3 regions of the Cupriavidus sp. FW305-F7 genome follow, and region 2 is predicted to be linked to each of the others. Evidence: riboswitches for the same ligand, from Rfam matches in the RefSeq annotation. Region 2 holds a riboswitch; each other region holds the start of a gene.
What was found. A riboswitch is a leader RNA that binds a small molecule or an ion and turns the genes downstream of it on or off. The one in region 2 is predicted to bind glycine.

Region 1: another riboswitch for glycine. It lies ahead of AC3WL8_RS23980 (D-amino acid dehydrogenase); the one in region 2 lies ahead of AC3WL8_RS22520 (D-amino acid dehydrogenase).
Region 3: another riboswitch for glycine. It lies ahead of gcvT (glycine cleavage system aminomethyltransferase GcvT); the one in region 2 lies ahead of AC3WL8_RS22520 (D-amino acid dehydrogenase).

What each region holds. Positions count from the first base shown of each region.
Region 1 is NZ_JBYSYC010000028.1:6,246-16,742, reverse strand. Features, by position in the region: gene AC3WL8_RS23990 (hypothetical protein) at 1-161, shown strand, start outside; partial or broken gene AC3WL8_RS23985 (short-chain dehydrogenase) at 199-453, shown strand; gene AC3WL8_RS23980 (D-amino acid dehydrogenase) at 597-1,949, opposite strand; glycine riboswitch at 1,994-2,088, opposite strand; gene AC3WL8_RS23975 (solute symporter family protein) at 2,325-4,238, opposite strand; gene AC3WL8_RS23970 (DUF485 domain-containing protein) at 4,235-4,570, opposite strand; gene AC3WL8_RS23965 (M20 family metallopeptidase) at 4,572-5,741, opposite strand; gene AC3WL8_RS23960 (DJ-1/PfpI family protein) at 5,755-6,465, opposite strand; gene AC3WL8_RS23955 (aminotransferase class I/II-fold pyridoxal phosphate-dependent enzyme) at 6,648-7,991, shown strand; gene AC3WL8_RS23950 (adenylate/guanylate cyclase domain-containing protein) at 8,152-10,497, shown strand, end outside.
Region 2 is NZ_JBYSYC010000025.1:23,011-33,507, forward strand. Features, by position in the region: gene AC3WL8_RS22490 (ABC transporter substrate-binding protein) at 1-803, shown strand, start outside; gene AC3WL8_RS22495 (DUF2848 domain-containing protein) at 871-1,560, shown strand; gene AC3WL8_RS22500 (ABC transporter ATP-binding protein) at 1,610-2,383, shown strand; gene AC3WL8_RS22505 (ABC transporter ATP-binding protein) at 2,401-3,126, shown strand; gene AC3WL8_RS22510 (branched-chain amino acid ABC transporter permease) at 3,137-4,021, shown strand; gene AC3WL8_RS22515 (branched-chain amino acid ABC transporter permease) at 4,021-5,037, shown strand; gene AC3WL8_RS22520 (D-amino acid dehydrogenase) at 5,117-6,430, opposite strand; glycine riboswitch at 6,442-6,560, opposite strand; glycine riboswitch at 6,561-6,659, opposite strand; gene AC3WL8_RS22525 (TonB-dependent receptor) at 6,816-9,146, shown strand; gene AC3WL8_RS22530 (sialidase family protein) at 9,172-10,392, shown strand; gene AC3WL8_RS22535 (TlpA family protein disulfide reductase) at 10,389-10,497, shown strand, end outside.
Region 3 is NZ_JBYSYC010000044.1:58,415-68,911, reverse strand. Features, by position in the region: gene AC3WL8_RS31340 (hypothetical protein) at 1-52, shown strand, start outside; gene AC3WL8_RS31335 (UvrD-helicase domain-containing protein) at 276-2,372, opposite strand; gene AC3WL8_RS31330 (YMGG-like glycine zipper-containing protein) at 2,656-2,883, shown strand; glycine riboswitch at 2,958-3,045, shown strand; glycine riboswitch at 3,067-3,192, shown strand; gene gcvT (glycine cleavage system aminomethyltransferase GcvT) at 3,291-4,418, shown strand; gene gcvH (glycine cleavage system protein GcvH) at 4,507-4,887, shown strand; gene gcvP (aminomethyl-transferring glycine dehydrogenase) at 4,988-7,918, shown strand; gene AC3WL8_RS31310 (L-serine ammonia-lyase) at 8,067-9,443, shown strand; gene AC3WL8_RS31305 (MBL fold metallo-hydrolase) at 9,524-10,261, shown strand; gene AC3WL8_RS31300 (OsmC family protein) at 10,289-10,497, shown strand, end outside.

The DNA.
Region 1 (10,497 bases), on a different contig from region 2:
CGAGAGCCAACGAATTTGATGCCGCCTTCTACGCTGTCCAGGTGCTGGAACTGGTCGCTGGACTTGTGAACATCACGCTGCTCAGCTTGAATTTGCGGGACGGACTCAAGCTGAAGGGGAGGCTGCGCTTGTTACTGCCGGAGCAAAGCCGTCCCCAATAACTTGCTTTGTTGCCGGTGACGTCGCCCGTTGGGTCCCGCAATTCGCCGGGACGCTGATGGCCTGCGTCAGGAAACGGACAAGATCCGAGTCACTGTCGTCTGCCCGGGTGTTGTCGAATCCGAATTGGCGAACTCGATCACCGATGACAATGCGCGCGCAGCCATGCAAACATTCCGCCGAATCGCCATTAAGCCTGAGGCGATTGCTCGGGCCATCGCGTACGCGGTGGAACAGCTTGCCGATGTCGACGTCAGCGAGATCATCGTGCGCCCCACGGCCAGCCCGTACTGAAGCCGATCCGCATGACGCGTGCCGGTACGGCACTGGAGCAACACCGGTGGAGAAGCTCGATCCGGACGTTGGCAAGACCAAACGCTATCCACACCCGGGCGTGAGTCGGCAAAGCGCTGACATCAGCAACGTGCCCTTCAGGACTAGTGGCGCGGACAGTCGCGGTCGACTACGCTCGCGATCATCGAGGCAGTCGCACCCGACAATGTCCAACCGAGATGCCCGTGGCCGGTGTTGTAAAACACGCGTGCATGCCGGCCACGGCCGACGCGCGGCATCATGTCAGGCATCATCGGGCGCAAGCCAGCCCACGGCACCACACGCGAAGTACCGATAGCGAAGTTACGGCGTGTCCAGGCGATCAAGGGTTCGATGCGGTCGGCGCGAATGTCGCGGTTGTAACCGTTAAATTCGGCCGTGCCGGCCACACGGAAACGCCCCGCTCCCAGGCGGCTTGTCACGATCTTCGCGCTCTCATCCAGCAGGCTGACCCACGGCGCACCTTGCACACTGGCTTCGTCGTCCAAATGCACGGTGATCGAATAGCCCTTGACCGGATACACATTGATGCGATCCCCCACCATTTGCGCGATATGGCGGCTCCCGACACCGGCGCAGACAACCAGCGCGTCGGCGACGAGTTCCGTCCCAACGTCAGCGCGCGTGGTCGAGAGCTTATCGTCCAGTGTTGTCTGCAACAGGAGACGAACGCCTTGTTCGGTCATCTCGACGGCCTGCACGTCCACCCCATGCAGGAAGCACACATCGTATTTATGACAGGCCTGCGCGAGGCCGCGCGTGAACTTGTGAATATCGCCGGTGGCGTCTGACGCGGTGAAGTAGCCGCCGTAGTACTGGCCTTGCAGCGTTGGTTCGATCGTCTTGATTTCCTCCGGACTCACAGCATGACGCTCAAGTCCTCCGGCAACGAGGAGAGTGTTGGTCCTGCCTGCGGCCGCAAAGCTCGCTTTGTCGTGATAGATGTGCAGGATGCCGCGATGCTGCAGGTCAAAGTCGATCTGCTCACGCTCTGCCATCTCGAACAGATACTTGCGTGCCTCGATGGCCAACCGAGTGGTCTCGATCGTGTTGCGGCGGTAGCGGGGGATGCTCGCGACGAATTCTCCGAGCCACGAGTATTTATGCCACGATGGCTTGGGATTGAGCAACAGCGGGGCATCTTTCTGCAGCATCCATTTGATACCTTTGAGCAGCGTGCCAGAGCTGTTCCAGACTTCGGCATTGCTGGCGGAAAGCTGGCCACCATTGGCGAACGACGTTTCCATCGCCGGATACAATTGGCGGTCGACGACCGTGACCTGGTAGCCAAGTCTCGAGAGCGTATAAGCGGTAGTGACGCCGGAAATACCGGCGCCGACGATAACAATATGCGTCATGGCAGTCCCTGTGAAGTAAATTCGTGACCGGACGATCCGGCCGTTCACCCCATCTGTCTCGGGACCTGAGAGCTTAGGCGCCAACGGTGCCGGCGCCATCCCCTTCGGTGGGCATGCCTGGCATGCCACTCTCCAGATTTGCAGTAGACGTCACAGTCCTTTTGCCTGAGAGTTTCCGGGGTGGTTGCTCCGTCGGCGCTGGGCACGTGTCCTGCCCAGTCTCTCCTGCGACGTATCGTGGCCATCAACAACTAATGGCCACTTTTGCGTGCTGCTTGTTCAGCATAACCGATTGGTGTCGGTCATGACTCCTGGTTTTTGACAAGTAATCTCACGCTCCTTGTATCGGTCGACACCACGTTGAAAGCTGTATCTGTCCATACTTCACCAACATGCCGACCGATCAGATCTAAGGCCGTAAATTATCGATTGGCCTTAGCCAGCTGTATCGAGCGTTTCCGTACTTCGCAATGCTTAGTGCGAAATGGCTGCTGCTGCGTTGGCGCCGGTTTCTCGCTGGGCCACCATTCTTGTCCAGATCGATTGAGCACGCGGATCCGGGAAGAGTACCGAAAAAAGGAACACCAACATGAAGCCAAATGGAACGGTGACGAGCGCCGGATTACGCAAGGGGAATAGGGGCACCTCGAGCCCAATCAAGCTTGTCCGACGATCGCGGAGCGCATCGATGGTCGACTGTGCGCTCGCGATGGCGGCGCGCGCCTTTGATAGTTCAGCCCCAAGCTCATCACGGCCGGCTCCGGTCGATGCCGCCATCTTTACCGTCAGGTTCTCGATCTTCCTGGCGGCGGTGGCTTGCGTTCGTTCAGCCTGCGCTCTCTCGAGCAAGGGATACTGCATATTGGGCGACACCAGCACAAGCAGGACTGCTGCAAGTGTCCCCCCGACGACGCCGACGCAAACACCGACAGTGCTACACCGACGCCAGTACAGGGTAAGCAACAACGCTGGGAGATTGGCGGAAGCCGCAACGGCATACGCCAGACTTGAAAGATGCGCAACGTTCTGGCCCTTTGCCTGAATGCTCAGAACAATTGCCACGACACCAACGATTGCGGCGGCGGCCTTGGCTGCGATCACTTGCTCTCGTTCGGATACCTCACCACGACGGATTGCCCCGACGTAGATGTCATGGGCAAGGGCGGAGGCTGCGGCAAGCGTAAGCCCTGCCACCACGGCGACAATCGTTGCAAAGGCGACAGCCGCCACCCACCCGAGGAAGAGATTGCCAGCGAATGAGTTTGCCCCACCCCCAAGGAACTGAGCTAGCAGAGGTGCTGCGAGCGTGCCCCCTTTATCTGCGGCAAGGATTGTGCTGGGTCCGACATAGTAGGCGGCAGAAAAGCCAATCACGATAATCATGAGATGGCAGACGCCAATCCACAACATGGCCCACAAGACAGAAGAGCGCGCAGTCCTGGCATCCTTCACCGTGAAGAATCGCATCAGGATGTGAGGCAAGGCGGCCGTCCCAAGCGTAAGCGCCAAGCCCAGCGATACCTGTTCGACAGGGTTCTTCAAATAGAGGCCAGGCTCGAAGAACTTCCGCGCCAGCGAGGTCCCGTCCACTGCATCATTCTGATTCTGGAAAACCGCAGTCAAATGGTGGGCAACTTTTTGACTCGAAAGAACTTCATTGAAAAGAGAATTGACGTCGAACCCGAATGGATAGAGCGCAAGAATCACAATCAACGCGCAAGAAAACAGAAGCAGAATCGCCTTGATGATCTGTACATACGTCGTCGCCCTCATCCCGCCAAACAAGACGTAGACCAGCATCAGCAGCCCAACCATCACGACGGAGGCCTCATACTGGAATCCGACCAGCGCCTTGATGAGGGTTGCGCCGCCTACTATCTGCGGAATCAGGTAGAAGATCGCCACCACGATACTTGATAGCGCCGCGACAATCTTGGAAGCGCGGTAATTGTTGCGATAGGCAAGGACATCACCCAGTGTATAGCGGCCGAGATTCCGACATGGCTCCGCAATCAACAGCAGTACGGGAATGAACGCAACGAAGAAACCGATCAAATACAGGATGCCATCGTAGCCATATAGGGAAATCAACCCGGAGACGCCCAGGAAGGCGGCGGCCGAGAGATAGTCTCCCGCAATGGCCAGGCCATTCGCCCGGCCGGAGATTCCCCCACCCGTATAGAAATCGCGGGCGCTGGCATTCCGACGTGCCGCATACCAGGTTGCGATAAGCGTTAAACCGATGACCAACGCAAATGTGGCGAAGGTAAGGCCGCGAAACCTTGGCTCAATCAGTTCAGATGCAGCGCGGACTGAATTTGGCACGATCGTAAAAATCGCCATCACGATCCCCAATTTTAAAGTGGGCGATTTCAGAAAATTTCTCATTTCTTGCTCCCTACGGCGGTATCCTTACCGGATCCTTCGATCAGCTTGTCGAATTTACGCATTCTCCAAACGTAGATGGCAGCAATGAGGCCAGCGACCGGATACTGGGAAATGGCCAATATCATGCCGACGTTAACCGCCCCTACGATTCGTATCGAGAGCACGTCGCTCCAATAGGCCGCACCTAGCAAAAGTGCAAAATAGTAAATCGCGAAGGCAAGCAGCAATACAACAATCGTAAAACTGCGTCCACGAGATACGACGACGAACTCTCTAGATTCCGTCAACCATTCGCAATCGATCGGTCCATCTGCTACTTGTTGATATGACATTTCATTGTTCCCTTTTGCTTTCCCAAGCCTCGATGATCCGCGCATAGATATTTACGGCAGCGATAATCGAACTCACGTTGCAATACTCGTCCGTCTTGTGCGCCATGGATGGTTCGCCGGGACCGAGAATCACGGTGGGGACGGCCCCAAAAATTTCCCTGAGGACGGGACCATCCGTAAAGAATGAGACTGCGCGTCCGCCGTTTTGAGAGCCGGTGATCTGACTGACCATTCTGCTGACGTGTGCGATCCACGGACTCCTCATCTCCTGTCGCAGAGCGGGCACGTCGAGCTTCGCTCTAAGCGCTACACGGTCGCCAAGGTAAGCGCCGAGTTCGTCGAGCAACTTGTCATGCGGCATCCCACAAACCGTCCGTACATCGACCTCAAACAAAGCTTGGTCAGGCACCGAATTGACATTGAGACCGCCGGAGATCGTCCCTACGTTGAGCGTCGGGTGGCCAAGGAGGTCATCTTCCGGAGCATGGAAGTTGAATAGTCGAAGCTTGTGTATGGCATCGACAGCGTGATAAATCGCGTTGTCCCCGCGCTCCGGCATAGCGCCATGGGCCGTAATACCCTGCGCCTGGGCCCGAATCCACAAAGCCCCCTTGTGGCCGATCACGACCTCGTTGGCAGTTGGCTCACCCACCACCATGGCACCAACATTGAAAGCCGGCTGCGTAAGGGTCCGTAGAGCCTTGGCACCTTCACACCCCGTCTCCTCGCCGGCGGTCAAGACCAGGATAACCGCGGCATGCTGTCCGTTCGTTTCGCGATGCCGGAGTAAGGCGGCAATAAACGCCGCGATACCAGCCTTCATGTCTGACGACCCGCGACCATACAGCCTGTCGCCCTGAATCTCACCGGAAAGTGGCGACAGACTCCATGGCGCAGATCCAAACGGCACCGTGTCGAGATGCCCCGTGAAACACAGCTTTGGCCCTTCATTGGCTGAGCCAGTCCACGCCACCAGACTTTCTCTTCCGTCAGCTAGCGTATGGAACGTCGTCTGCAACCCTGCTTCCGCCAATAGTGCGCCGATCAGGCGAGCGAGCGCGCTTTCATTGCCGGGCGGATTCACAGTGTCGACCTTGACGAACTGCTGCGTGAGCGAAATGGCTAGCGATTCGGCAGACGCAATATCAATAAGTGGTGTGGACGGCATCATGCTCAAAGAATGGTTAGGCTAGATCCAAGGCTCGCTCAGCATATTGGCGGGCGCTCGCCAAGCGTTGCTCGGTGATTTGAGATGCTCGCGCACGGACGGTGCTCAGAATGTCGCTGGGCGCGGTCGCCGGGGACCCTGCGTCAAAGGGGGGTTGCGGGTCGTAGGCCATATAAAGTTGGAGTTCTTTCGCTAACCGCTCTCCACGGAGCAGTGAAGCCAAGACCAGGGAACCATCGATGCCCGATGTAACGCCACCCGCGCTGACATAGTTGCCGTCGATGACGACCCGTTCCTCGCTTGGCACGGCGCCATAGAGGGGCAGCACTTCCATCGCTGTCCAGTGCGTGGTCGCCCTGCGCCCATGCAACAAGCCAGCCGCGCCACAGAGCAGAGCGCCAGTACACACCGAGTAAACATATAGGGCGTGTTCAGCTTGCTGGCGGATAAAGGCGAGGACAGTCTCATCCGCCGCCGCTTCCTCCTGGCCATAGCCTCCCGGCACGAGCAGGACGTCAAGTTGCGGAGCCTCATCGAAGGAAGTATCTGCAACGAGCTGCATGCCTCGCATATCGCGAACAATTTCCTTGTTCTTCCACAGCGTGTGGAACGTGGAGTTCGGAATGCGCGACAAGGCCTCGAATGGGCCGGTGAAGTCACATTGATCCATGTTGGGGAAGATCAAACCGCCGATCTTCAGGTGCCGGTCCGCCGGAATCTTCTGCATCTCAATTTTCCTCTCGTGTGTTTGTACCGGTACAATAGTATGTTTGTACCGGGACAACTATAGGCGCTTTTTCGGGCTCGGCGCATCAGGGTTAACACGCTCCCATAGGGCTTGCGCTATGGTTCAGCCCGATGCTAAGGGGACGTATAATGAGTTCCTAAACTTTGGACCAGTACAAAAGCATGTTTGACCCAAGCCGATTTGCAGTCGGAGGAAGGAAGGCCGAAGACCTGTTTCGGACCATTGAGCGGGCCGTCTACGACAACAAACTTGCCGCAGGAGAGCAGCTGCCGACGGTGCGTGCCTTAGCCGAGTCGCTCGGTATCAACAAGAACACGGTGGCTACGGCCTACCGGATGCTGATTGAAAGTGGTGTCATCGTGACGGCAGGCAGACGCGGTACCGTGGTCGCGAAGCGGCATCTCGACGCACCAGTGCCCATTGCGCCGCCCTCCGTCACGGTCAGCGGTGTGGTTGCGGCACATGATGGCAATCCAGACCCGGCCTTCTTGCCCACGCGCGACGAGATTCTGAGTGCATTTGCAACCACCCCTTCTTCGCCACGGCTTTACGGAGAGCGGCGTAACGTTGCGGAACTGGTGGGTTGGGCGACTTCTTTTTTTGAGTCGGACTTCTCGACGGTTCACGGAATCTTTGTCTCAAGCGGCGCCTTGGACGCCATGGAGCGAGCGCTTCGTACCCACGTCAAACCTGGAGACAAGATCGCCGTTGAGACGCCCACCTATATGACGACGCTGGCCTTGGTGCGGTCGCTAGGCTTACGAGCTGTGCAGATGGAGATGGATGACGAGGGGATCCGGCCAGAAGCGTTGAGGAATGCACTGTCCTCTGATTGTCGCGCAGTGATTTTTTCCTCGCGCGCGCAAAACCCGACCGGCGCGGCAACGGGTTCCCGGCGTGCACGCGAGTTGCGGACCATTGCGCGTGGGCGTGACGAGGTGCTTTTCATTGACGACGACCATTCCAGTCTGCTGGAGCTGGCGCCATACGAGCCGTGGCACGCGGAGAGCGCTCGATGGCTCACGGTGCGCTCCTTCTCCAAGTTTCTGGGGCCGGATTTGCGCGTTTCAGTCACTTGCGGAGACCCTGTAACGCTTGCGAAGCTGGAGTACTCCCAAGCTACCAGCATGGGCTGGGTCAGTTCGCTGCTCCAACAGACAGCGCTCGCGCTGCTAAACGATCAGCGAGTGCAAGACCGAATCAGGCTCGCCGGGCAGGCTTATCGCGAGCGCTTCGTCACACTCAAGGAAGGCCTCCTGTCGATTGGGGTCGACGTCCCAGGCAAGGTCGGCCTCAATGTGTGGATTCCTTTGAAGGACGAGGCCATGGTGGCTCAATGGCTGTTGGCGAAGGGATGGATGGTACGCACGGGTAGTGACTTCGTCGTCGAAGGGCAATCGGGCATCCGAGTCACCAGCGCTCGACTGACCACGCAGCAAATTGGATCGTTTCTTTCGGATTTTCGCGAACTGGTGATCGCGTCAAGCACAACATTCTCGGCCTAGCCAGCCAGCTGTCCCCAGCAATTTCCGCGGGTCAGACCTGGACATCGAGATGGCTGGCATACGAATGCCAAGCCTGATCCCGGGGCATGACGGCACTGGGCTTGCGACGAAAGATATCGGGGTATCTAATTGGCTGCAGCAAGTTCGGGAGGAGGCTCCCATGGTGCGCTGCGCAAATTGCCGGTTCGAGAATGCCGATGGAGCGAAATTCTGCGAGCAATGCGGCGTAAGGCTGGCGCGAATTTGCGTGCGTTGCGGCAAAGAATTAACTGCGACCGCACGCTTCTGCAATGCATGCGGCACGCCCGTCGGTGAGTTGCCGCAGGAATCATCCGCCGGCCCCATTCGTTACACCCCATCGCACCTCGCCGAGCGTATCCGGGCCGAGCAGGCAGCCCTCGAGGCCCGCGGCGATGCCGGCGGCGAACGCAAGACCATCACCGTCCTGTTCGCCGATATGGCCGGCTCGACTGCCCTGATCCACGACCGCGACCCGGAAGACGCTCACCGCCTGATCACACCGGTCATCGAACTGATGATGGAAGCCGTCCACTACTACGAGGGCTACGTGGCAAAGTCGTTGGGCGACGGTATTCTGGCGCTGTTCGGCGCGCCCATCGCCCATGAGGATCATCCCAAGCGCGCCTTGTACGCTGCGCTGCGGATGCAGGAGGCGATGCAGCGGCACAGTGACAAGCTTCGGCTGGAGCAAGGCGTTTCGCTGCAGATTCGGGTAGGCATTCACACGGGCGAGGTGGTCGTGCGCTCGATCCGCAAGGACGATTTGCACACCGATTATGACCCGGTGGGGCACACGATCCACATTGCCTCGCGGATGGAGACCATGGCGGCGCTCTCTTCTATCCTCGTGAGCGAATCCACCCACAAGCTCGCGCAGGGGTACTTCGAGTTCAAGGCGCTCGGAACTGCGCAGGTCAAAGGCATCCCCAAGCCGCTCGCGGTCTATCAGTTGCTCGGCCTCGGTGCGCTGCGCACGCGCTTGCAAGTGGCAGCGCATCGCGGGCTGGCTCGCTTCGTGGGCCGCGAAGCCGAGCTGGAGGCGCTACACCGAGCGCTTGAGGTTTCCACGTCCGGACACGGGCAGATCGTCGCGGTGATGGGGGAAGCCGGAGTCGGCAAGTCGCGGCTGTTCCACGAGTTCAAGACGAGCTCGCCAAGCAGTTGCCTGGTGCTGGAGACCTTCTCGGTATCGCATGGCAAGGCCTTTGCCTATTTGCCGCTCATTGAACTCCTGCGGAACTATTTTCAGCTGACCGCCCAGGACGATGAGCGACGTTGCCGCGAAAAGATCGCGGGCAAGGTGATCACGCTGGATCGCAGCCTGGAAGACCGCCTGCCCTACCTGCTCCATCTGCTGGGCATCGGCGACGCCGACGCGACGCTGCTGGACATGGGAGCCAACGTTCGGCGCGAACGCACCTTCGATGCTGTCACGTGCCTGCTGGTGCACGAGAGCGGTAATCAGCCCGTGCAGGTCCTGTTCGAGGACCTCCAATGGCTGGATAGCGAGACGGAAGCGTTCCTTGCCTTCCTCATCGAGCGCGTAGGAGCCGCACGGATCCTCGTCCTCCTGAACTACCGGCCAGAGTATCGGCCCGCATGGAGAGGAAAGGACAATGCCATTGAATTGCGGCTCAATCCCCTCGGCCCAACCGAGGCGCAAGGCCTGCTCAGCGCACTGCTGGGCGATGCCACCGGACTCAAGCCGCTTAAGCATCTCATCCTGCAGAAGACCGACGGCAATCCCTTCTTCATGGAAGAGGTTGTCCAGACGCTAGTCGAGGAAAAGGCACTGCTCGGCGAGCCTGGTCATTACCGGATCGAGACGACCCCAGCCGCGCTACATATTCCGACCACGGTACAAGGCGTGTTGGCAGCACGCATAGACCGACTGCCATTGGCGCAAAAGGATTTGCTGCAGACCCTGGCCATCATCGGCAAGGAATTTTCTTTGAGCCTGGTCCGGAAAGTCTCTGGACAGTCTGATGAGCACCTCTACCCCTTGCTGAACGGCCTGCAGACTGGAGATTTTATTTACAGCCAGCCTGCCTTTCCGGAAGTGGAGTACGCATTCAAGCACGCCCTGACCCAGGAAGTGGCCGGCAACTCCTTGCTCTCGGAACAGCGCGGCGCACTGCATGAGCGCACAGGCCGGGCCATCGAGGCCCTCTTCCATCACCAGTTGAAAGACCACTACAGCGAGCTGGCACACCACTACAGTCACAGCGGCAACGTCCCCAAGGCGGTAGAGTATCTGTATTGTGCCGGGCGCCAGGCCGTCGACCGTTCGGCCAATCTTGATGCCATTAGTCACCTCAGCAAGGCTTTGGCACTAATTACCGGCCTGCCTGACACGTCGGAGCGCGCCCACCTGGAACTGACACTTCGCATCACGCTTGGGCAGGCTCTGATTGCCGCGCGAGGTTACGCCGCTGCCGAAGTGGAGGCCAACTATACGCGGGCGCTGGCTTTGTGTGACAAAGGT
Region 2 (10,497 bases):
GCTCGCCCTACACCATCCAGTATTCGTACGATACGTACGCCTTTGCCGCCAACACGGTCAAGACGCTGGCCCGGCGCGGCGACAACAGCTGGTACTTCCTGACGGTCGACTACGCCCTGGGCGCGTCGCTGGAGAAGGACGGCACCGAGGCGCTGTCCAGTGTCGGCGGCACCCTGAAGGGCAAGGCCAGGCATCCGATCAACTCCGCCGACCTGTCGTCCTACCTGCTGCAGGGACAGTCCTCGGGCGCAAAGGTGATCGGGCTGGCCAACGCAGGCGCCGACACGGTCAATGCGATCAAGACCGCTGCCGACTTCGGCATCAACACCGCGGGCAAGCAGAAACTGGCCGGGCTGCACATGTTTATCAGCGACATCCACAGCCTGGGGCTGCAAGCCGCGCAGGGCATGACGCTGACGACATCGTTCTACTGGGATCGCGACGACGCCACGCGCGCCTGGTCGCAGCGCTTCTTCGAGAAGACCGGACGCATGCCAACGCTTGTGCATGCCGGCGTGTACTCGTCGACCACTCACTATCTGAAAGCGATCCAGGCCGCGCGCACCGACGACAGCGATGCCGTGCTGGCGCGCATGCGAGAGACCCCGGTCAATGACTTCTTCGCGAAGAACGGCACGATCCGCGCCGATGGCCTGATGGTGCACGACATGTACCTGGTCGAAGTGAAGCGGCCGCAGGAGTCGAAGCGGCCGTGGGACTACTACAAGATCAAGACCGTGATCCCCGCGAGCGAGGCGTTCCGCCCGCTCAGCGCCAGCGCCTGCCCGCTGGTCAGGAAGTAAGCCCATATCCCTCACCGAGGTCGGCATTCCAGCCGGCGCTCCACCCCATTGCAGAGAGCAACCGATCATGAAGACCCTTACCTTTGAACTCGACAGCCGCCAGGGCAAGTCGCAACGCACCGTCACCATCCACCAGCTCATCGTGGCGGGCTGGACCGGCCGCGACGTCGAAGCCATGGAAGCCCACATCCGGGAACTGGAAGAACTGGGCGTCAAGCGCCCGCCCTATACCCCGGTGTTCTACCGTGTGGCTGCGCAACGCCTGGGGCCGGCCCCGGAGATCCAGGTCAGCGGCGAGGCCAGCAGCGGCGAAGCCGAGTTCCTGCTGGTCCGGGACGGCGATGACATCCTGGTGGGCATTGCCTCGGACCATACCGACCGCGAAGCCGAGACCTACGGCATCACCGTGTCCAAGCAGATGTGCGAGAAGCCCTGTGCATCGGCCTTGTGGCGCCTTTCCGAGGTGGAAGGCCACTGGGACCAACTGGTGCTGCGCTCCTACGCCACCATCGACGGCGAGCGCGTGCTGTACCAGGAAGGCCCGGTGACCGCCATGCGCTCCCCGGCGGACCTGCTGCAGCGCTTCTGCGGCCATGGCGGCGAGTTCGGGGAAGGCTCTGCGATGCTGTGCGGAACACTGCCCGCGATCGGCGGCATCCGCCCGGCCGAGCGCTTCGAGATCGAGCTGGAAGACCCGGCGCTGGGGCGCACGCTGCGCCACGCCTACGCGGTCGCTGCGCTGCCCGTGGCGGGCTGAGCATGCCGCGCCATCCCCACTGCCACGGCAGCGCCACGGAGTCACGGCCATGCACCACGACCTGATACTAGAGACCCGCAACCTCGGCAAGGCCTTCCGCGGCTTTACCGCGGTGAGCGACGTCAACCTGCGGGTACGCCGCGGGTCGATCCATGCCTTGATCGGGCCCAACGGCGCCGGCAAGACGACTTGCTTCAACCTGCTCACCAAGTTCCTGGAGCCGACCACCGGCACCATCCTTTTCAACGGCATCGACATCACCCGTGAAAAGCCCGCGCAGATCGCGCGGCGCGGCGTGATCCGTTCGTTCCAGATCTCGGCGGTATTTCCGCACCTGACGGTGATGGAGAACGTGCGCATCGGGCTGCAGCGGCAGCTCGGCACGGCGTACCAGTTCTGGCGCAGCGAGCGCTCGCTGGACGTGCTCAATGACCGCGCCATGGAGCTGCTCGAACAGGTCGGCCTGACCGAGTTCGCGCAGACGCTGACGGTGAACCTTCCATACGGCCGCAAGCGCGCGCTGGAGATTGCCACCACGCTGGCAATGGAGCCCGAGCTGATGCTGCTCGACGAACCCACGCAGGGCATGGGCCACGAAGACGTGGACCGCGTCACGCAGCTGATCAAGAAGGTTTCGGCGGGCCGCACCATCCTGATGGTGGAGCACAACATGAGCGTGGTCTCGTCGATCGCCGACAAGATCACCGTGCTGCAGCGTGGCGCGATCCTGGCCGAAGGGCCGTATGCGGAAGTCTCGAAGGATCCGCGCGTGATGGAGGCCTACATGGGCACCGTCGACGCGGACCTGCAGGGCGCGCACTGAGACGGGAGACCAATGAGATGACGACATCCAACACACCCGCGCTCGAGATCAGGGACCTGCACGCCTGGTACGGCGAATCGCACATCCTGCATGGCGTTGACCTCACCGTGAACCGCGGCGAAGTGGTCACGCTGCTGGGCCGCAACGGCGCTGGCCGCACCACCACGCTGCGCGCGATCATGGGACTGACCGGCACGCGCAAGGGCTCGATCAAGGTCAATGGCCACGAGACCATCAGCCTGCCCACGCACAAGATCGCGCACTACGGCATTGGCTATTGCCCCGAAGAACGGGCGATCTTCTCCAGCCTCTCATGCGAAGAGAACCTGATGCTGCCGCCGGTGCTGAAGGGCGCCGACACCAGCAAGGGCATGAGCGAGACCGATATCTACGAGATGTTCCCGAACCTGAAGGAGCGCCGCCAGAGCCAGGGCACGCGTCTTTCCGGCGGCGAGCAGCAGATGCTGGCGGTCGGGCGCATCCTGCGCACCGGCGCCAACCTGCTGCTGCTCGATGAAATCTCGGAAGGATTGGCACCGGTGATCGTGCAGGCGCTTGCGCGCATGATCCTGATGCTCAAGCAGAAGGGGTACACGGTGGTGATGGTGGAGCAGAATTTCCGCTTTGCCGCGCCGCTGGCGGACCGCTTCTACGTGATGGAGCACGGCAGCATCGTCGAGCGCTTCGCGGCCAATGAGCTGCAGGCCAAGATGCCGGTGCTGCACGAACTGCTGGGCGTATAAGGAGCGACTCATGAATCTGTTTGAAATCCCGCTCCCGGCGCTGCTGTCGCAGCTGTTGCTCGGGCTCGTCAACGGCGCCTTCTACGCCATGCTGAGCCTGGGCCTGGCGGTGATCTTCGGGCTGCTGAGCGTCATCAACTTCGCGCACGGTGCGCTCTTCATGCTGGGCGCGGTGCTGGCGTGGGCCGGCATGACCTATGCGGGGCTCAGCTACTGGGCGATGCTGCTGCTGTCGCCGCTGGTGGTGGCCGCGCTGGGCGTGGTGATCGAGAAGACCATGCTGCGCTGGATCTACAAGCTCGACCATATCTACGGCCTGCTGCTGACGCTGGGCATTACGCTGGTGGTCGAAGGCATCTTCCGCTCGGTTTATGGCGTGTCCGGGCTGCCCTATGGACCGCCCGAGGCGCTGCAGGGCGCCTCCGACCTCGGCTTCATGCGCTTGCCCAATTACCGCGTGTGGGTGGTTGGGGCATCGCTGGCGGTCTGCCTGTCGACGTGGTACGTGATCGAGAAGACCAGGCTGGGCGCCTACCTGCGCGCTGGCACCGAGAACGCCAAGGTGGTCGAGGCGTTCGGCGTCAACGTGCCGCGGATGGTGACGCTGACCTATGGCTTCGGCGTGGCGCTGGCCGCGTTTGCCGGGGTGCTGGCCGCGCCGGTCATGCAGGTATCGCCGCTGATGGGCCAGAACCTAATCATCGTCGTGTTCGCGGTGGTGGTGATCGGCGGCATGGGCTCGATCATGGGTGCGATCCTGACCGGCTTGGGGCTGGGCGTGATCGAAGGGCTGGCCAAGGTGTTGTACCCGGAAGCATCTTCCACCGTTGTCTTCGTCATCATGGTGGTGGTGCTGTTGTTGCGCCCGGCAGGGCTGTTCGGAAAGGAGAAGTGATGAGCGGACAATCTATCGCCGCAATCGGCGTACGGCAGCAGCAGGTGGCGGGGCGCCTGCCAAAGCAGGTGATATACGGCGTGGTGCTGGCGTGCCTGCTGGCCGCGCCACTGGCCGGTGCGTATCCGGTGTTCGTGCTCAAGGTGCTGTGCTTCGCGCTGTTTGCGTGCGCCTTCAACCTGCTGATCGGCTATACCGGGCTGCTGTCGTTCGGCCATGCGGCCTTCTTCGGCGGCGCTGGCTATGCCGCCGGCCATGCCTTGAAGGTCTGGGGCGTGACCCCGGAAATCGGCCTGATCCTGGGCACCGCTGCGGGCGCGCTGATCGGCTACGTGGTGGGCTCGCTGGCCATCCGCCGGCAGGGCATCTACTTCTCGATGATCACGCTGGCGCTGGCGCAGATGCTGTTCTTTATCTGCCTGCAAGCGCCGTTCACCGGCGGCGAGGACGGCCTGCAGGGCATCCCGCGCGGCAAGCTGTTCGGGGTGCTGCCGCTGTCGGACGACCTGACGCTGTACTACGTGGCGCTGGCGATCATCGTGGCCGCCTTTGCGCTGATCGTGCGCACGGTGCATTCGCCGTTCGGGCAGATCCTGAAGGCGATCAAGGAGAACGAGCCGCGCGCGGTGTCGCTTGGCTATGACGTCGACCACTTCAAGCTGACCGCCTTCGTGCTGTCGGCGGCGCTGTCGGGGCTGGCCGGCTCGGTCAAGGCACTGGTGCTGGGCTTCGAGACGCTCAGCGACGTGCACTGGTCGATGTCCGGCATGGTGATCTTGATGACGCTGCTGGGGGGCCTCGGCACGCTCACCGGGCCGATTATCGGCGCGTTTGTTGTGATCGCGCTGGAGAACAAGCTTGGCGAACTGGGCGGCTACCTTGCGGCGGTGACGGGCATCGACTGGTTCAACGGGTTCGGTGAATCGGTGTCGATGGTGACGGGCATCATCTTCATCGTGTGCGTGCTGACTTTCCGCAAGGGGATTGTGGGGAGTTTGGGGCGCGGACCCGAATGAGGCGAAACCCGTCCATGCCCCTAGTTCTCTCCCCTCTCCCCTAAATGGGAGAGGGGGGAAAACATCTGCAAGTTCAGGCTCAGGCCTTGGCCAATGCCAGCGACGCACCCGGCGCGACTGCCAGCTTCGCGCCGAGATGCTGGTAGACAATCCCCGCCACCATATCCGCAGTCACCGCCGACAAGGTCCACCCCAGGTGCCCGTGCCCGGTGTTGTAGAAGATGCATGCCGTCCGCCCGCGCCCCACACGCGGCAGCATATCCGGCATCATCGGCCGCAGCCCGGCCCAAGGCACCACGCTGCGCGTGCTGACGCCGGGGAAGCACTGCTGCACCCATTCCACCAGCGGGCGGATGCGGTCGGCGCGGATATCGCGGTTGTAGCCATTGAACTCGGCAGTGCCGGCCACGCGGAAGCGGTCGTCGCCCAGGCGGCTGGTGACCAGCTTGGTTTCGTCGTCGAGCAGGCTCACCACCGGTGCCGCGGCGCGGCTGGCTTCATCGGTCAGGTTGACCGTGATCGAATAGCCCTTGACCGGATAGATGTTGACGCGGTCGCCCAGCCCCGCAGCCAGTGCGCGGCTGGCGGTGCCGGCGCAGATCACGGCGCCGTCGAAGGTGGAGCTGGCCGTGTCGGCGCCGTCCTGAACGGTCACGGTGGCGCGCCTGCCGTCGGTCTTCACCGCCCGCACGTCCTGGCCGTACAGGCAGCGCACGCCTAGCCGATCGATGGCCGCGGCCAGGCCGCTGGTGAACTTGTGGATGTCGCCGGTGGAATCGCTCTCGGTGAAATAGCCGCCATAGTAGGACCCGGCCAGCGTCGGCTCGATCGCGCGCATCTCCTCGGGCGTCACGGCGCGGCGCTCCAGCCCGCCCTGCGCCAGCAGCGCTGAGACCCGGCCGGCATGGTCGAAGCCGGCCTTGTCGCGGTAGATATGGAGGATGCCTTCCTTCTTCAGGTCGAAATCGATGCCTTCCTGCGCCGCCCAGTCGAACAGGTGCTCACGCGCGGCGATGGCCAGGCGCGCGGTCTCGATGGTGTTACGGCGGTAGTGGGGGATCGCGGCGATGAACTCGGCGAACCAGGACAGCTTGTGCCAGCTGGGCCGGGGATTGAGTAGCAGCGGGGCGTCGTTGCGCAGCATCCATTTCATGCCCTTGACGATGGTCGACCAGTGGGTCCAGACCTCGGCGTTGGAGGCCGACAACTGGCCGCCGTTGGCGAACGAGGTCTCCATGGCGGCATAGCGGTGCCGCTCGAACAGCGTGACGGAGAATCCGCGCCGGGCCAGCGCGTAGGCCGTGGTGACACCCGTGATGCCACCGCCGATGACAGCGATTGATTTCATGATCTGCAGGTTCCAGGAACGTCGATGGTGGGAGCCCGGACGCAATATGCGTGGCGGACGCCCCCTCTGTTCTGGACCTGAGAGATTCACGACACCCGGCCGCCAGGGCGGGGTACGCTTGCTCCTTCGGTATGCCGGCGGACGATAGCGTCCGGCATTCTTCAGAGTGCACTGACTGGTGATGCCGGTCCTTTTGCCTGAGAGTTTCCGGGGCGGTTGCTCCTTCGGCGCTGTGCGCGGCGGGCGCCGCGATAGTCTCTCCCTGCATCACATTGGCTTGACGCCAATCGGGGCAATGTAGTGACAAGGTCCGACGTTGGATATGCGGGTTAACACTTAGGCGGCCTGCCGCCCGCGTCGCTATGTCGCATCGGCCTGCGTCCCCATGCCCCATAAAATGTCAGCGCTCGCTCTCGGGGAGAAGCGCCGTATGCTGCGCTCAGGTGGAGTGAGCCAAAAAAAAAGACGACAACAAGGCTTTCCAGTGAAGATAAATCGCATTGCACTGGCCGTTTCGGCGGTACTGATGGGCCCCGCCGTCGCCGCCGCCCAGGTGGTGGACGCGCTCGAGCCGCTGCAGGAGGTGGTGGTCTCGGCCAAGTCGGAGCGCGGCGAGACGCCGGCCATACCGCCCAACACGCCCTCGCCGGCCTACGGCATCAGCAGCCGCCGCATGGCCGACTTCAATGTGGTGAACACGGAAGACGCCCTCAAATACGCGCCCAACCTCGCCGTACGCAAGCGCTTCATCGGCGATATGAACTCGATCATCTCGGTGCGCAGCACCAGTTCGCGCCAGTCGGCGCGGGGGCTGGTCTATGCGGACGGCCTGCTGCTGTCCAACCTGCTGGGATCGGACTTCAGCTTCCCGCCGCGCTGGTCGCTGGTCAACAGCGCTGAGATCGAGCGCATGGGTGTGCTGTACGGCCCGTATTCGGCGCTGTATCCCGGCAACTCGCTGGGTGCGACGGTGCTGATCACCACGCGCACGCCGGAGAAGTTCGAGGGCGATGCCAGCGTGCAGCTGTTCACGCAGCGCTTCAGCCTGTACGGCACGCACGACAACTTCAACGGGGTCCACGCCAACGCCTATGTGGGCGACCGCGTCGGCCCGTTCTCGTGGCTGGTCAGCGTGGACCGGCAGGACAGCAAGAGCCAGCCGCTGAGCTTCTATACCGCGGCGCGCTCCACGGCCCGTGCCACTTCCGCCGACAAGCCGGTCACCGGCGCCCACTTCGACCAGGACCAGACCGGCCGCGACCGCGTGGTGATGGGCGTGAACAGCGAGGGCGTCACGCATACCGTGCAGGACCAGCTCAAGCTCAAGCTTGGCTACGACATCACCAATACCCTGCAGGCGCAGTTCACTGCCGCCTACTGGCAACAGGACCGCTCCAGCGCCACGGGCAGCTACCTGCGCGATGCCAGTGGCAACGTGGTGTCGAACGGTCCAGTGAATATCGGCGGCTACGAGTATGTGATTCCCGCCAACGCCTTTGCCCCGAGCAATGGCGAGGACGCGCGCTGGCTCTATGGCCTGTCGCTGCGCACGCGCAACGAGACCGGCTGGAATTTCTCGGGCGTGGCGTCGCTGTTCGACGTCAGCAAGGACATCAGCCGCAGCGCCAACACCGTTGGCAGCGGGCCGGGCACGGTGACCTATGGCGACGGCACCGGCTGGCGCACGCTCGACCTGAAGGCCGACTACCGCCCGCAGCAGCTGCAGGGCGGGCACTGGGTCACGTTCGGCTATCACTACGACAACTACCGGCTGAGCAACACCACCTACAACACCTCGGACTGGCAGGCGGCCACCATCACCGCCTTCAACAACGCCTTTGCCGGCAAGACCGAGACCCAGGCGCTGTATGCGCAGGACGCCTGGTACTTTGCCGAGGACTGGAAGCTGATCCCCGGCTTGCGCTACGAACACTGGCGTGCCTATGACGGCAGCCGCAGCCAGCCCGGCGCGGATATCGGCTACCCGGTGCGCAGCGAATCCAACTGGTCGCCCAAGCTGGCGCTGGAGAAGGCCTTCGGGCAGGACTGGCTGGGCCGGTTGTCGCTGGGCCAGGCCTATCGCTACCCGACTGTCAGCGAGCTGTTCCAGGGCCGCATCACCGGGACCGCGCTGATCAACATCGATCCCAACCTGCGGCCAGAGCGGTCGTTCTCGAAGGACTTGACCTTCGAGCGCACGTTGGATTCGTCGTACTTCCGGGTCTCGGTGTATGAGGACGATATCCGCGATGCCCTGGTCAGCCAGACCAACACCACGGTATTCCCGACTGTCACCAGTTTCCAGAACGTCGACCGCGTGCGCACCCGCGGCATCGAGCTGGCCTATGACGCGCGCGATGTGTTCGTCAGCGGCTTTGACCTGTCGGCCAGCGGGGCCTACAACCATTCGAAGACGCTTGAGAACGCCAACAACCCGGCCTCGGTGGGCAAGTACTTCTACCGCATCCCCAAGTGGCGGGCCAACCTGATGGGAACCTATCGCATCACGCCGGCCTGGGCCGGCACGCTGGCCATGACCTATTCGGGGCGGCAGTACAATACGCTCGACAATTCCGACGTCAATCCCGACACCTTCGGCGGCACCAGCAGCTTCCTGACCTTTGACGTCAAGGTGACGTACAGGCCCGCGAAGAACGTGCGCCTCGGGCTTGGCATCGACAACCTCACCGACCAGCGCTACTACGTCTACCACCCGTATCCGGGCCGGACGTTCTACGCCGAGGCGAAACTTTCCTTCTGAGCACGTGAACAGGCTGACCACACCCATGCAAGGCGTTTGCCCCAGTTTCCGTCTGATCGTTGCCGGGCTGATGGCCGGCGCCGCGCTGGCCGCGACCGCGCAAACGCACGGCGATCACGCCGGCCACGGCAGCCAGGCCAAGACCGCGAAGATGAGCGAGCTGGGCACCGGCGCGGCCTTCGATCGCGAGGGCAAGCTGTGGGTCGCCTACAAGGACGGCCCTTACGTCGCGGTACGTGCATCGACCGACTACGGCCGCAGCTTCGGGCCGGCGCAGCATGTCAACAGCGTGCCGGAGCAGGTTGCCGCCGATCACGAAAGCCGGCCCAAGGTGGCCGCGGGGCGCGACGGCGAGATCTACGTCACCTGGACCCAGCCGCTGCCCAAGCCGTGGACCGGCTTTATCCGCTTTGCGCGCTCCACCGATGGCGGCAAGTCCTTTGCCGAACCGCTGACGGTGCATGCCAACCGCGACCAGATCGCACACCGCTTCGACGCCATCGCGGTGGACAACGCCGGGCGCGTCTTCGTCAGCTGGATCGACAAGCGCGACGTGGTTGCCGCCGAGGCGCGCAAGCAGCCGTACGCCGGCGCCGCGGTCTACTACGCGGTCTCGGCCGACCAGGGCAAGACCTTCCAGGCCGACTACAAGATCGCCGACCAGTCGTGCGAATGCTGCCGCATCGCGCTGTCGCCCACGCCTGACGGCAAGATGCTGGCGCTGTGGCGCCATGTATTCCCGCCCAACGCGCGCGACCACGCGCTGGCGCTGCTGGGCACCGACGGCAGGGCCACGCCGATGCAGCGCGCCACCTTCGACGACTGGCGCATCGACGCCTGCCCGCACCACGGCCCCGGCGCTTCGGTGGCGCCCGATGGCACGGTGCATATGGTCTGGTTCAACGTGCGCGAAGGCAAGCCCACGGTCTCGGTGGGGCGCTGGAAGGACGGCAAGCTGCTGGCACAGCGCCCGCTGGACGACCCGCGCGCGCAGCATGCCGATATCGTCGCGCTGAAGGACAACGAGATCGCGGTGACCTGGAAATCGTTCGACGGCCAGCAGACACGCCTGTCGGCGATGTTGTCGCAAGACGGCGGCAAGACCTGGCAGACGCGCAAGCTTGCCGGCACGGAGCGCGACTCGGACCAGCCGCACTTGCTGCAGCATGCGGGCCGCGCCTACGTGCTGTGGCGTACCGAGGCCGAGGGCTTCCAGGTGTTCCCGCTGGGCAAGGAGGGCGCATGATGCCATCCCGCCGCAAGCTGCTCGCCGCTGCCGTCCTGACCCTGGCGATGACTGCCGCCAATGCCGGCAGTGCGCCGGCCGAGCGCGTCGCCGTGTTCGCATCGG
Region 3 (10,497 bases), on a different contig from region 2:
CTTGCCGCCCGCGGGCGCGATGATGATGCCGCCGGGCGGACCGCAGCGGTAGGTTCGCGGCCGCGGCAAAAAAACGCCCCCGCACGCTCGCGCGCCGGGGGCCGAATAACAGGGAAGTTCCGAACGAGACGTCCGGCGCAGCAGGCAGACCGGGCGGGCCTGCCGCGGCGCCACCCGCGCACACGGCGCGAGCAGCACAGCCGCCATACTAGGGACGCCTGCGCCCGGCGTCTTGTCAGCCTGGTAGGCCTTTGTATCGGGACTGTAGCGCCCGTTCAGCCCGGGGCCGTCTTGCCGCCGGTTCCCAGCAGTGCCTTGAGCGCGCCGAGCCGGTCCTTGGGGCTCATCGCCGGGGTTTCATCGACTGGCGCAGGCGCTTCCTCCAGCTTCATCTCGCCGATAAAGCGCGAAGGCTGGCACGAGTAGGTCTCGCGCGCGCGCTTGCGCTTCTTGCACCAGCTGACATGCAGGCTGCGCTGCGCGCGGGTGATGCCGACATACATCAGCCGCCGCTCTTCCTCGATCTTTTCGTCGCTCATGTCCTCGTCTTCGCGGCAGTGCGGCAGGATGCCCTCTTCCACGCCGACCAGGAACACGTGCGGATATTCCAGCCCTTTGGACGCATGCAGCGTGGACAGCCGCACCGCGTCGGGGTCTTCCTCGCGGCCTTCCAGCATGCTCATCAGCGCCACGGTCTGGGTCAGTTCGAGCAGGTTCTTGCCTTCGCTGCCGAAGCCGTCGGCATTGTCGAAGCCGGTGGCTTCCTCGCCCTCGGCGCCTTCTGGCTTGGTGCCCTTGCGCTTGAGCCAGTCCAGGAATTCCAGCGTGTTAGTCCAGCGCGACTGCGCCTGCCGTTCGTCGAAGCTGTCGTACAGGTAGGCCTCGTAGTGGATGCCTTCCATCAGGTCGTCCAGCACCACGGTGGCCGGATCCTTGGCCGCGCGGTCGGCCAGCCGCACCATCGATTCGCAGAATATGCGCAACGGCTCCAGCTGGCGCGGCTGCAGCTTGCCTTCGATGCCGCCCATCATCGCGGCCTCGAACAGCGACACCTTGGCCTGGCCAGCAAAGGTGCCCAGCGCTTCCAGCGTGGTGTTGCCCACGCCGCGGCGCGGCGTGGTGATGGCGCGGATAAAGGCGGGATCGTCGTCGGGGTTGGCAATCAGGCGCAGGTAGGCGCAGATGTCCTTGATCTCGGCCTTGTCGAAGAAGCTCTGGCCGCCCGACAGTACATAGGGAATGCGCTCGCGCCGCAGGATCTGCTCGAACAGCCGCGCCTGGTGGTTGCCGCGATAGAGGATGGCGTAGTCGCGGAACTGCGCGCGGCGCTCGAACTTGTGCGCGGACAGGCGGAACACCACCGACTCGGCCTCGTGCTCCTCGTCGTTCATCGGGTGGATGGCGATGGGGTCGCCCATGCCGTGCTCGCTCCACAGCTTCTTGTCGAACAGCTTGGGGTTGTTGGCGATGACCGCGTTGGCTGCTTCCAGGATGCGCACGGTGGAGCGGTAGTTCTGCTCCAGCTTGATCACCTTCAGGTCCGGGAAATCGGTCTGCAGCCCGCGCAGGTTGTCCAGCGTGGCGCCGCGCCAGCCATAGATGGCCTGGTCGTCGTCGCCCACCGCGGTAAAGGCCGGCGCGCGCAGGTGCGAGCCACCCGCCAGCAGTTTCAGCAACTGGTACTGGCAGGCGTTGGTGTCCTGGTATTCGTCGACCAGAAAGTAGCGCAGGCGGTTCTGCCACTTGAGTTGCACGGCTTCATTGCGCGCGAACAGCTCGGCAGGCAGGCGGATCAGGTCGTCGAAATCCACCGCCTGGTAGGCGTGCAGCGTGGCCACGTAGTTGCGGTAGACCAGCGCGGCCTGGTGCTCGTCGGCATTGGCGGCCTGCGCGATCGCTGCCTCCGGATCGACCATGCCGTTCTTCCACAGCGAGATCGTGCCCTGTACGCCGCGGATCAGCTTCTTGTCGGTGGTGCCCAGCTGCTCCTGGATCAGGCCGAAGCAATCATCCGAATCCATGATCGAAAACTGCGGCTTCAGGCCCACGTGCTCGGCCTCCATGCGCAGGATTTGCACCCCGAGCGAGTGGAAGGTACAGACCGTCAGCTGCTTGAGCGGGATGCGCTTGCCCTCGCGCGTGGTCTTGCCCTCCATCAGCTTGCCGATACGCTCCTGCATCTCCTTGGCGGCCTTGTTGGTAAAGGTGACGGCGGCGATATGGCGCGGCTCGAAACCCTTGTCCTCGATCAGATGCGCGATCTTCTGCGTGATCACCCGGGTCTTGCCGGAGCCCGCCCCGGCCAGCACCAGGCAAGGGCCGTCCAGGTAGCGGACGGCTTCAGATTGGGCGGGGTTCAGGCCATGGGTCATGCGAGGGATGCGGTTGGAGGCGGGGAAATCAGCAGGAACAGCGGAAGGCCAGGCGGGACACGCCGGCACCCCAAAAACGGGCTCGGCGGCAAAGCTGACGATGTTAACACGCTGGCCGCGGCAGGTCAGTCAGCGCAAACCGCGTTGACAGGGCCGGTTGTGTCACTGGCGTAACACTTCGTAAAGGCCGGAGCCAATCGCGCAACGCAACGCTCTAACTGATATGTCCCCCCGGCCTGCGCGGCGGGGGTGACATGCTTGAATCATCACACCGGAGCCAATAATGAAAACCCTGCAGACTTTGACCAAGGTGACCCTGATCGGTGCGACCGTCGCGGCCTTTGCCGGTTGCGCGGACATGACCCCGAAGCAGCGTAATACCGCCATTGGCGCGGGCGCGGGTGCCGTGGGCGGCGCCATCCTCACCGAAGGCAGTGCGCTGGGTACGCTGGGTGGCGCGGCCGTGGGCGGCGTGATCGGTAACGTTGTCACCGACGACAAGAAGAAGTAAGCCAGACCCGCAGCGACAGGTACGGCAGGCTCCCTGGCCGGTTTGACAAAGGCCGGGGCCTCCCGTACATTGCGCGCATCCGACCGGGAGAGCGCGCATCGCCTGCGCCGCCGAAGGGGTATCACCCGAAAACTCTCAGGCACCACGGACCGATCGGATCGGCATGCAATATGCACACGATGCATGCCGCACTCTGGAGAGCGGCACCCGCCATTCGTGGCGAGCGTGCCCACCGAAGGGGCGCACGAGGATGGGGTCCTGCAGGATCCGCCTTGTAATCTCTCAGGTATCGAGGACAGAGGGGTCATCCGCCGCAGCGGATTGCTACGCCACATTCAGGCGCGGCGAGCGTTGCGGCGGATGGCCCTTTTTTGTTTTCGCCAACCGAGATTGCCCCCGAGGATTCCATGACGCTCCAGGCCACGCCCCTCAACGCCATCCACCGCGCCCTCGGCGCCCGCATGGTTGATTTCGGCGGCTGGGACATGCCGGTCAACTACGGCTCCCAGATCGAAGAACACAATGCCGTGCGCACCGACGCCGGCATGTTCGACGTGTCGCACATGTGCGTGGTCGACCTCACCGGCGCCAATACCCGCAGCTTCCTGCGCGGCCTGCTGGCCAACAATGTCGACAAGCTGCAGACCCCGGGCAAGGCGCTCTACTCCTGCATGCTGGATGAGAAAGGCGGCGTGATCGACGACCTGATCGTCTACTTTTTTGCCGAGGACCGCTTCCGCCTGGTCGTCAACGCCAGCACCGCGCTGGGCGACATCGAATGGATCCGCGCGCGCAATGCCGCCACCGGCAGCGATGTGACCATCACGCCGCGCCGTGAAGATGTTGCGCCTGCAGGCGTGCAGCCTCTGGCCATCGTCGCCGTGCAGGGGCCCAACGCCCGCACCACGGTGTGGAGCACCTTCCCCTCGACCCAGCCGTCGGACACGCTCAAGCCCTTCAACGCCGCCGTGGTCCAGGACCCGGCCATCGGCGAGATCATGGTGGCCCGCACCGGCTACACCGGCGAAGACGGCTTCGAGCTGGTGGTGCCGGCCGAAAACGTTGCCGCCGTCTGGGAAAAGCTGAACGCCGCCGGCGTGCGTCCGGCGGGCCTGGGCGCGCGCGACACCCTGCGCCTGGAAGCCGGCATGAACCTGTACGGCCAGGACATGGATATCAACACCTCGCCGCTGGATGCGGGCCTGGCCTGGACGGTGGACCTGCAGAGCGAGCGCGATTTCACCGGCAAGGCGGCACTGGGCGCGGCCGGTTCGCGCCAGCAATTCCTCGGGCTGATCCTGCGTGACAAAGGCGGCGTCCTGCGCGCCCACCAGAAAGTGATCACCCCGGCCGGTGACGGTGAAATCACCAGCGGCACCTTCAGCCCGTCGCTGTCGCAGTCCATCGCCTTTGCCCGCCTGCCGAAGGATGTCGCCGTGGGCGATACCGTGCAGGTGGAGATCCGCGACCGCAAACTCAACGCGACTGTGGTTAAACTGCCGTTTGTGCGTAATGGCAAGGCACTCGTGAGCTGAGGCTCATACCAACGGTCGCCCTCGCCTGCCGGCGCTTGCCGGGCAGGCATCACCCAACAAGAAACAGATCTGTATCCGGAGAACCTCCATGAATTTCCCCGCTGACCTCAAGTACACCGAGTCGCATGAGTGGGTACGCGTCGAAGCCGACGGCACGCTCACCATCGGCATCACCGACCACGCGCAGGACGCGCTGGGCGACATCGTCTTCCTGGAACTGCCCGAAGTGGGCAAGTCGGTCGGTGCCGGCGACGCGCTGGCAGTGGTCGAATCGGTAAAGGCCGCTTCTGACATCTACGCCCCGGTGGCCGGCGAAGTGATCGCCGTCAACGAGGCCGCCACGGCCGCGCCGGAAAGCGTCAATGCCGACGCCTTCGACGCGTGGCTGTTCAAGCTCAAGCCGGCCAACGGCGACGACGTCAACGGCCTGATGTCGGCCGACGCCTACAAGGCCAGCGTCGGCGCCTGACGCCGGCGGCGCCGGTCCAACGATGGACCGGCCACTGCAGACTGACGCGCGCCGTCCCGGCTGACCACCGGCCGGCGCGCACCCCACGAGGTTCTTGCCAATGAACGCCCCGCTTCCCATGAACGCCGCCCAAGTAACCCGGCCCACGCTGGCCGAACTGGAGGCGCGCGACGCCTTCGCCGCCCGCCATATCGGCCCCGATACTCCCGAACAGCAGCACATGCTGAAGGTGCTCGGCTATGACAACCGCGCCGCGCTGATCGACGCCGTCATCCCCGCCGCTATCCGCCGCCGCGACGGCATGCCGATGGGCGAGTTCACCGAGCCGCTGAGCGAGGAAGCCGCGCTGGCAAAGCTGCGCGGCCTGGCAGGCAGGAACAAGGTGCTGAAGAGCTTTATCGGCCAGGGCTACTACAACACCGTCACGCCCGGCGTCATCCTGCGCAATATCTTCGAGAACCCGGCCTGGTACACCGCCTACACGCCTTACCAGCCGGAAATCTCGCAGGGCCGCCTGGAAGCGATGCTGAACTTCCAGCAGATGGTCACCGACCTGACCGGCCTGGACATCGCCAATGCGTCGATGCTGGATGAAGGCACTGCCGCGGCCGAAGCCATGACACTGCTGCAGCGCGTGAACAAGCACGACTCGAACACCTTCTACGTGGCCGACGACGTGCTGCCGCAGACGCTGGAAGTGGTACGCACGCGCGCGCTGCCGATGGGCATCGAGGTCAAGGTCGGCCCCGCTGCCGAGGCCGCCGCGGCCAACGCCTTCGGCGTGCTGCTGCAGTACCCGGGCGTGAACGGCGACGTCAACGACTACGGCGCCATCGCCGATGCCGTGCACGCGGCCGGCGGCCTGGTGGTGGCTGCCGCCGACCTGCTGGCGCTGACGCTGATCGCCGCACCCGGCGAATGGGGTGCCGACGTGGCCGTGGGCAACTCGCAGCGCTTCGGCGTGCCGCTGGGCTTCGGCGGCCCGCACGCCGGCTATATGGCGGTGAAGGACGCCTTCAAGCGCTCGATGCCGGGCCGCCTGGTGGGCGTGACCATCGATGCGCAGGGCAACAAGGCCTATCGCCTGGCCCTGCAGACGCGCGAGCAGCATATCCGCCGCGAGAAGGCCACCTCGAACATCTGTACCGCGCAGGTGCTGCTGGCCGTGATGGCCTCGATGTATGCCGTCTACCACGGCCCGCAGGGCCTGAAGCGCATCGCGCAGCGCGTGCACCGCCTGACCGCGACGCTGGCCGCCGGCCTGCAGGCGCTGGGCTTCGCGCGCACCAACGCCAGCTTCTTTGACACGCTGACGCTGGAAACCGGCTTCAACACCGATGCGATCCATGCCGCGGCCACCGCGCGCGGCATCAACCTGCGCCATATCAGCGCCACGCGCGTCGGCATCTCGCTGGACGAGAGCGCCAGCCGCGCCGACGTGGTCGCGCTGTGGGAAGTGTTCACGCAAGGCAAGCCGCTGCCCGCCGAACTGGACTTCGACAAGCTCGAGGCCGTCGCGCAGGACGCCTTCCCGGCGGCACTGGCACGCGCCAGCGAATACCTGACCCACCCGGTCTTCAACACGCACCACGCCGAGCACGAGATGCTGCGCTACCTGCGCATGCTGGCCGACAAGGACCTGGCGCTGGACCGCACCATGATCCCGCTGGGCTCGTGCACGATGAAGCTGAACGCCACCAGCGAGATGATCCCGGTGACGTGGCCCGAGTTCAGCCAGATCCACCCGTTCGCGCCTCTGGACCAGACCGTGGGCTACCGCGAGATGATCGACCAGCTCGAGGCCATGCTGTGTGCCGCCACCGGCTACGCCGCGGTCAGCCTGCAGCCCAACGCCGGCTCGCAGGGCGAGTACGCGGGCCTGCTGATCATCCACGCCTACCACGCCAGCCGCGGCGAGAGCCATCGCGACATCTGCCTGATCCCGTCGTCGGCGCACGGCACCAACCCGGCGTCGGCGCAGATGGCCGGCATGAAGGTGGTGGTGGTGGCCTGCGATGAGGACGGCAACGTCGACCTGCAGGACCTGGCGAAGAAGGCCGAGCAGCACAGCAAGAACCTGGCGGCTATCATGATCACCTACCCGTCGACGCACGGCGTGTTCGAGCAGGGCGTGCAGCAGATCTGCGAGATCGTGCACCAGCACGGCGGCCAGGTTTATGTCGACGGCGCCAACATGAACGCGATGGTCGGCACCGCCGCGCCGGGCCAGTTCGGCGGCGACGTCTCCCACCTGAACCTGCACAAGACTTTTTGCATCCCGCACGGCGGCGGCGGCCCGGGCGTGGGCCCGGTCGCGGTCGGTGCGCACCTGGCGGACTTCCTGCCCAACCAGGACAGCGTCGGCTACCGCCGTGACGACCGCGGCATCGGCGGCGTGTCGGCGGCGCCGTTCGGCTCGGCCAGCATCCTGCCGATCTCGTGGATGTATATCGCAATGATGGGTTCGGCCGGCCTCACCGCCGCCACCGAGAACGCAATCCTGGCGGCCAACTACGTGGCCAAGCGCCTGGCGCCGTACTACCCGGTGCTGTACACCGGCCAGCACGACCTGGTCGCGCACGAGTGCATCCTGGACCTGCGCCCGCTGCAGAAGGACACCGGCATCAGCAATGAAGACGTGGCCAAGCGCCTGATGGACTACGGCTTCCACGCCCCGACCATGAGCTTCCCGGTGCCGGGCACGCTGATGATCGAGCCGACCGAGAGCGAGGCACTGCACGAGCTGGACCGCTTTATCGACGCGATGATCGCGATCCGCCAGGAAATCGGCCGCGTTGCCGACGGCACCTTCGACCGCGACGACAACCCGCTCAAGCACGCGCCGCACACCGCCGCGGTCGTGACCGCCGACGAGTGGACCCACAAGTACACGCGCGAGGAAGCCGCGTACCCGGTGGCATCGCTGCGCACGCAGAAGTACTGGCCCCCGGTCGGCCGTGCCGACAACGTGTACGGCGACCGCAACCTGTTCTGCGCCTGCGTGCCGGTCAGCGACTACGTGGTCGACTGAGCTTCGGACGGGCCGCCCGCGGCACTGGGCGCCCGCCAAAGCGCTATGCTCGATATGAAGGGCGCCGCGCCGTGCGGCGCCCGTTCTGAGCGAAGGCTGCAAAACGACAAGAGCCCTGCGCGGGCCATCGACATCCTGGAGACTTCCCGTGGCAGTCAGCGTTTTCGATCTGTTCAAGGTGGGTATCGGCCCGTCGAGCTCGCATACCGTGGGCCCGATGCGCGCGGCCCTGATGTTTGCGCAGGGGCTTGAGCGCGATGGCCTGCTGCCGCAGGTGGCCAGCGCGCGCGTGGAGTTGTACGGTTCGCTTGGCGCCACCGGCAAGGGCCACGGCACCGACAAGGGCGTGATCCTCGGCCTGATGGGCGAGGCGCCCGACACCATCGACCCCGATACGATCGACACGCGCCTGGCCGCGCTGCGCGCGAGCCGCGAGCTGTCCTTGCTGGGCAAGCATATTGTGCCCTTCGTCGAGAAGGAGCACATCGCCTTCTACCGGCGCGAGGCCATGGCCGAGCATCCCAACGGCATGAAGTTCCATGCCTTCGACGCCAGCGGTGCATCGCTGCGCGAGGCGCGCTACCTGTCGGTCGGCGGCGGCTTCGTCGTGACCGCGGGCGCACCCAATACACAGGTGCTCAATGCCGCGCAGCAGCTGCCGCACCCGTTCCGCAGCGGCAAGGACATGCTCGAGATGGCCAGCGCCAGCGGCAAGAGCATCGCGCGGCTGATGATGGAGAACGAGCTGACCTGGCGCAGCGAGGCGGAAGTCACCAGCGGCCTGCTGCATATCTGGGACGTGATGCAGGCGTGCGTCGCGCGCGGCTGCCGCACCGACGGCGAGCTGCCGGGGCCGTTCAGGGTCAAGCGCCGTGCGCCCGAGCTGTTCCGCAGCCTGACCGAGCGCGCCGAGCGCACGCTGTCGGACCCGCTCTCGGTGATGGACTGGGTCAACCTGTACGCCATTGCCGTCAATGAAGAGAACGCCGCCGGCGGGCGCGTGGTCACGGCACCTACCAACGGCGCGGCCGGCATCATCCCCGCGGTGCTGCACTACTACGACCGCTTCGTGCCGGGCGCCAACAAGCAAGGCGTGGTCGACTTCCTGCTGACCGCGGGTGCGATCGGGCTGCTGTACAAGCTCAATGCGTCGATCTCCGGCGCCGAGGTCGGCTGCCAGGGCGAAGTCGGCGTGGCCTGCTCGATGGCCGCCGGCGCGCTGGCGGCGGTACAGGGCGGCAGCCCGGCGCAGGTCGAGAACGCTGCCGAGATCGGCATGGAGCACAATCTCGGCCTTACCTGCGACCCCGTTGGCGGACTGGTGCAGATCCCATGCATCGAGCGCAACGCGATGGCCTCGGTCAAGGCGGTCAATGCAGCACGCATGGCGCTGCGCGGCGACGGCACCCACTATGTCTCGCTCGATTCGGTCATCAAGACCATGCGCGAGACCGGGGCCGACATGAAGACGAAGTACAAGGAGACGGCGCGGGGTGGGTTGGCGGTGAATATCGTGGAGTGCTGACAACCCCTGCTGCTAGTGCCCAACGGCATGGCGCGGCGTATCATGGCGGCGTTCCCCGATGGCAAAAGAAGAGGACCGCCATGCAGACCTTCCACCAGTTGTTCGACGAAACCTCGTCCACCTTCACCTACCTGCTGATCGATGCCGCCACGGGGGACGCGCTGCTGATCGACCCGGTCGACCACCAGCTCGAACGCGACATGGCGCTGCTGCAAGACACCGGCGCGCACCTCGCGTGGGTCGTCGAGACCCACGCCCATGCCGACCACATCACCTCGGCAGGCCACCTTGCGCTGCAGACCGGCGCGCACACGGCGGCGCCGTCCGGCTGCGATATCAAGCCCGCCCAGAAGCAGCTGATCGACGGCGACACTGTCGCCTTCGGCAAGCAGGTGCTGCGCGCCATCCATACGCCAGGGCATACCGCCGGCAGCATGAGCTACCTGTGGGAAGAGCCTACGCCCGACGGCATCGTACGCCGCGTCTTCACCGGTGATGCCCTGCTGATCGACGGCTGCGGCCGCACCGACTTCCAGTCGGGCGACGCCGGCACGCTCTACGACAGCCTGACCAGAAAGCTGTTTGCGCTGCCCGACGACACGCAGGTCTACCCGGCCCACGACTACAAGGGCCGCACCTCGTCCACCATCGGCCAGGAGCGCGCCCACAACAACCGCGTCGCCGGCCGCACGCGCGAAGAGTTCATCGAGATGATGCGCAACCTGAACCTGCCGCGCCCGAAGCTGATCGATGTCGCCGTGCCTGCCAACCAGCGCCTGGGCCTGCGCGACGGCGAAAGCGTGCCGCACGGCGCCTGAGGTTTTCCTAACGCTAGGAGTCTTTGCATGTCCACATACACCGCAGAGGTCCTGTGGCAACGCGACGGGCAGGATTTCGCCGGCAACCGCTACAGCCGCAGGCATGTGCTGCGCTTTGACGGCGGCGCGGAAGTCCCGGGATCGTCGTCGCCCCATGTGGTGCCATTGCCGATGTCGGATGCGAGCGCGGTCGATCCCGAGGAGATGTTCATCGCCTCGCTGTCCAGCTGCCACAT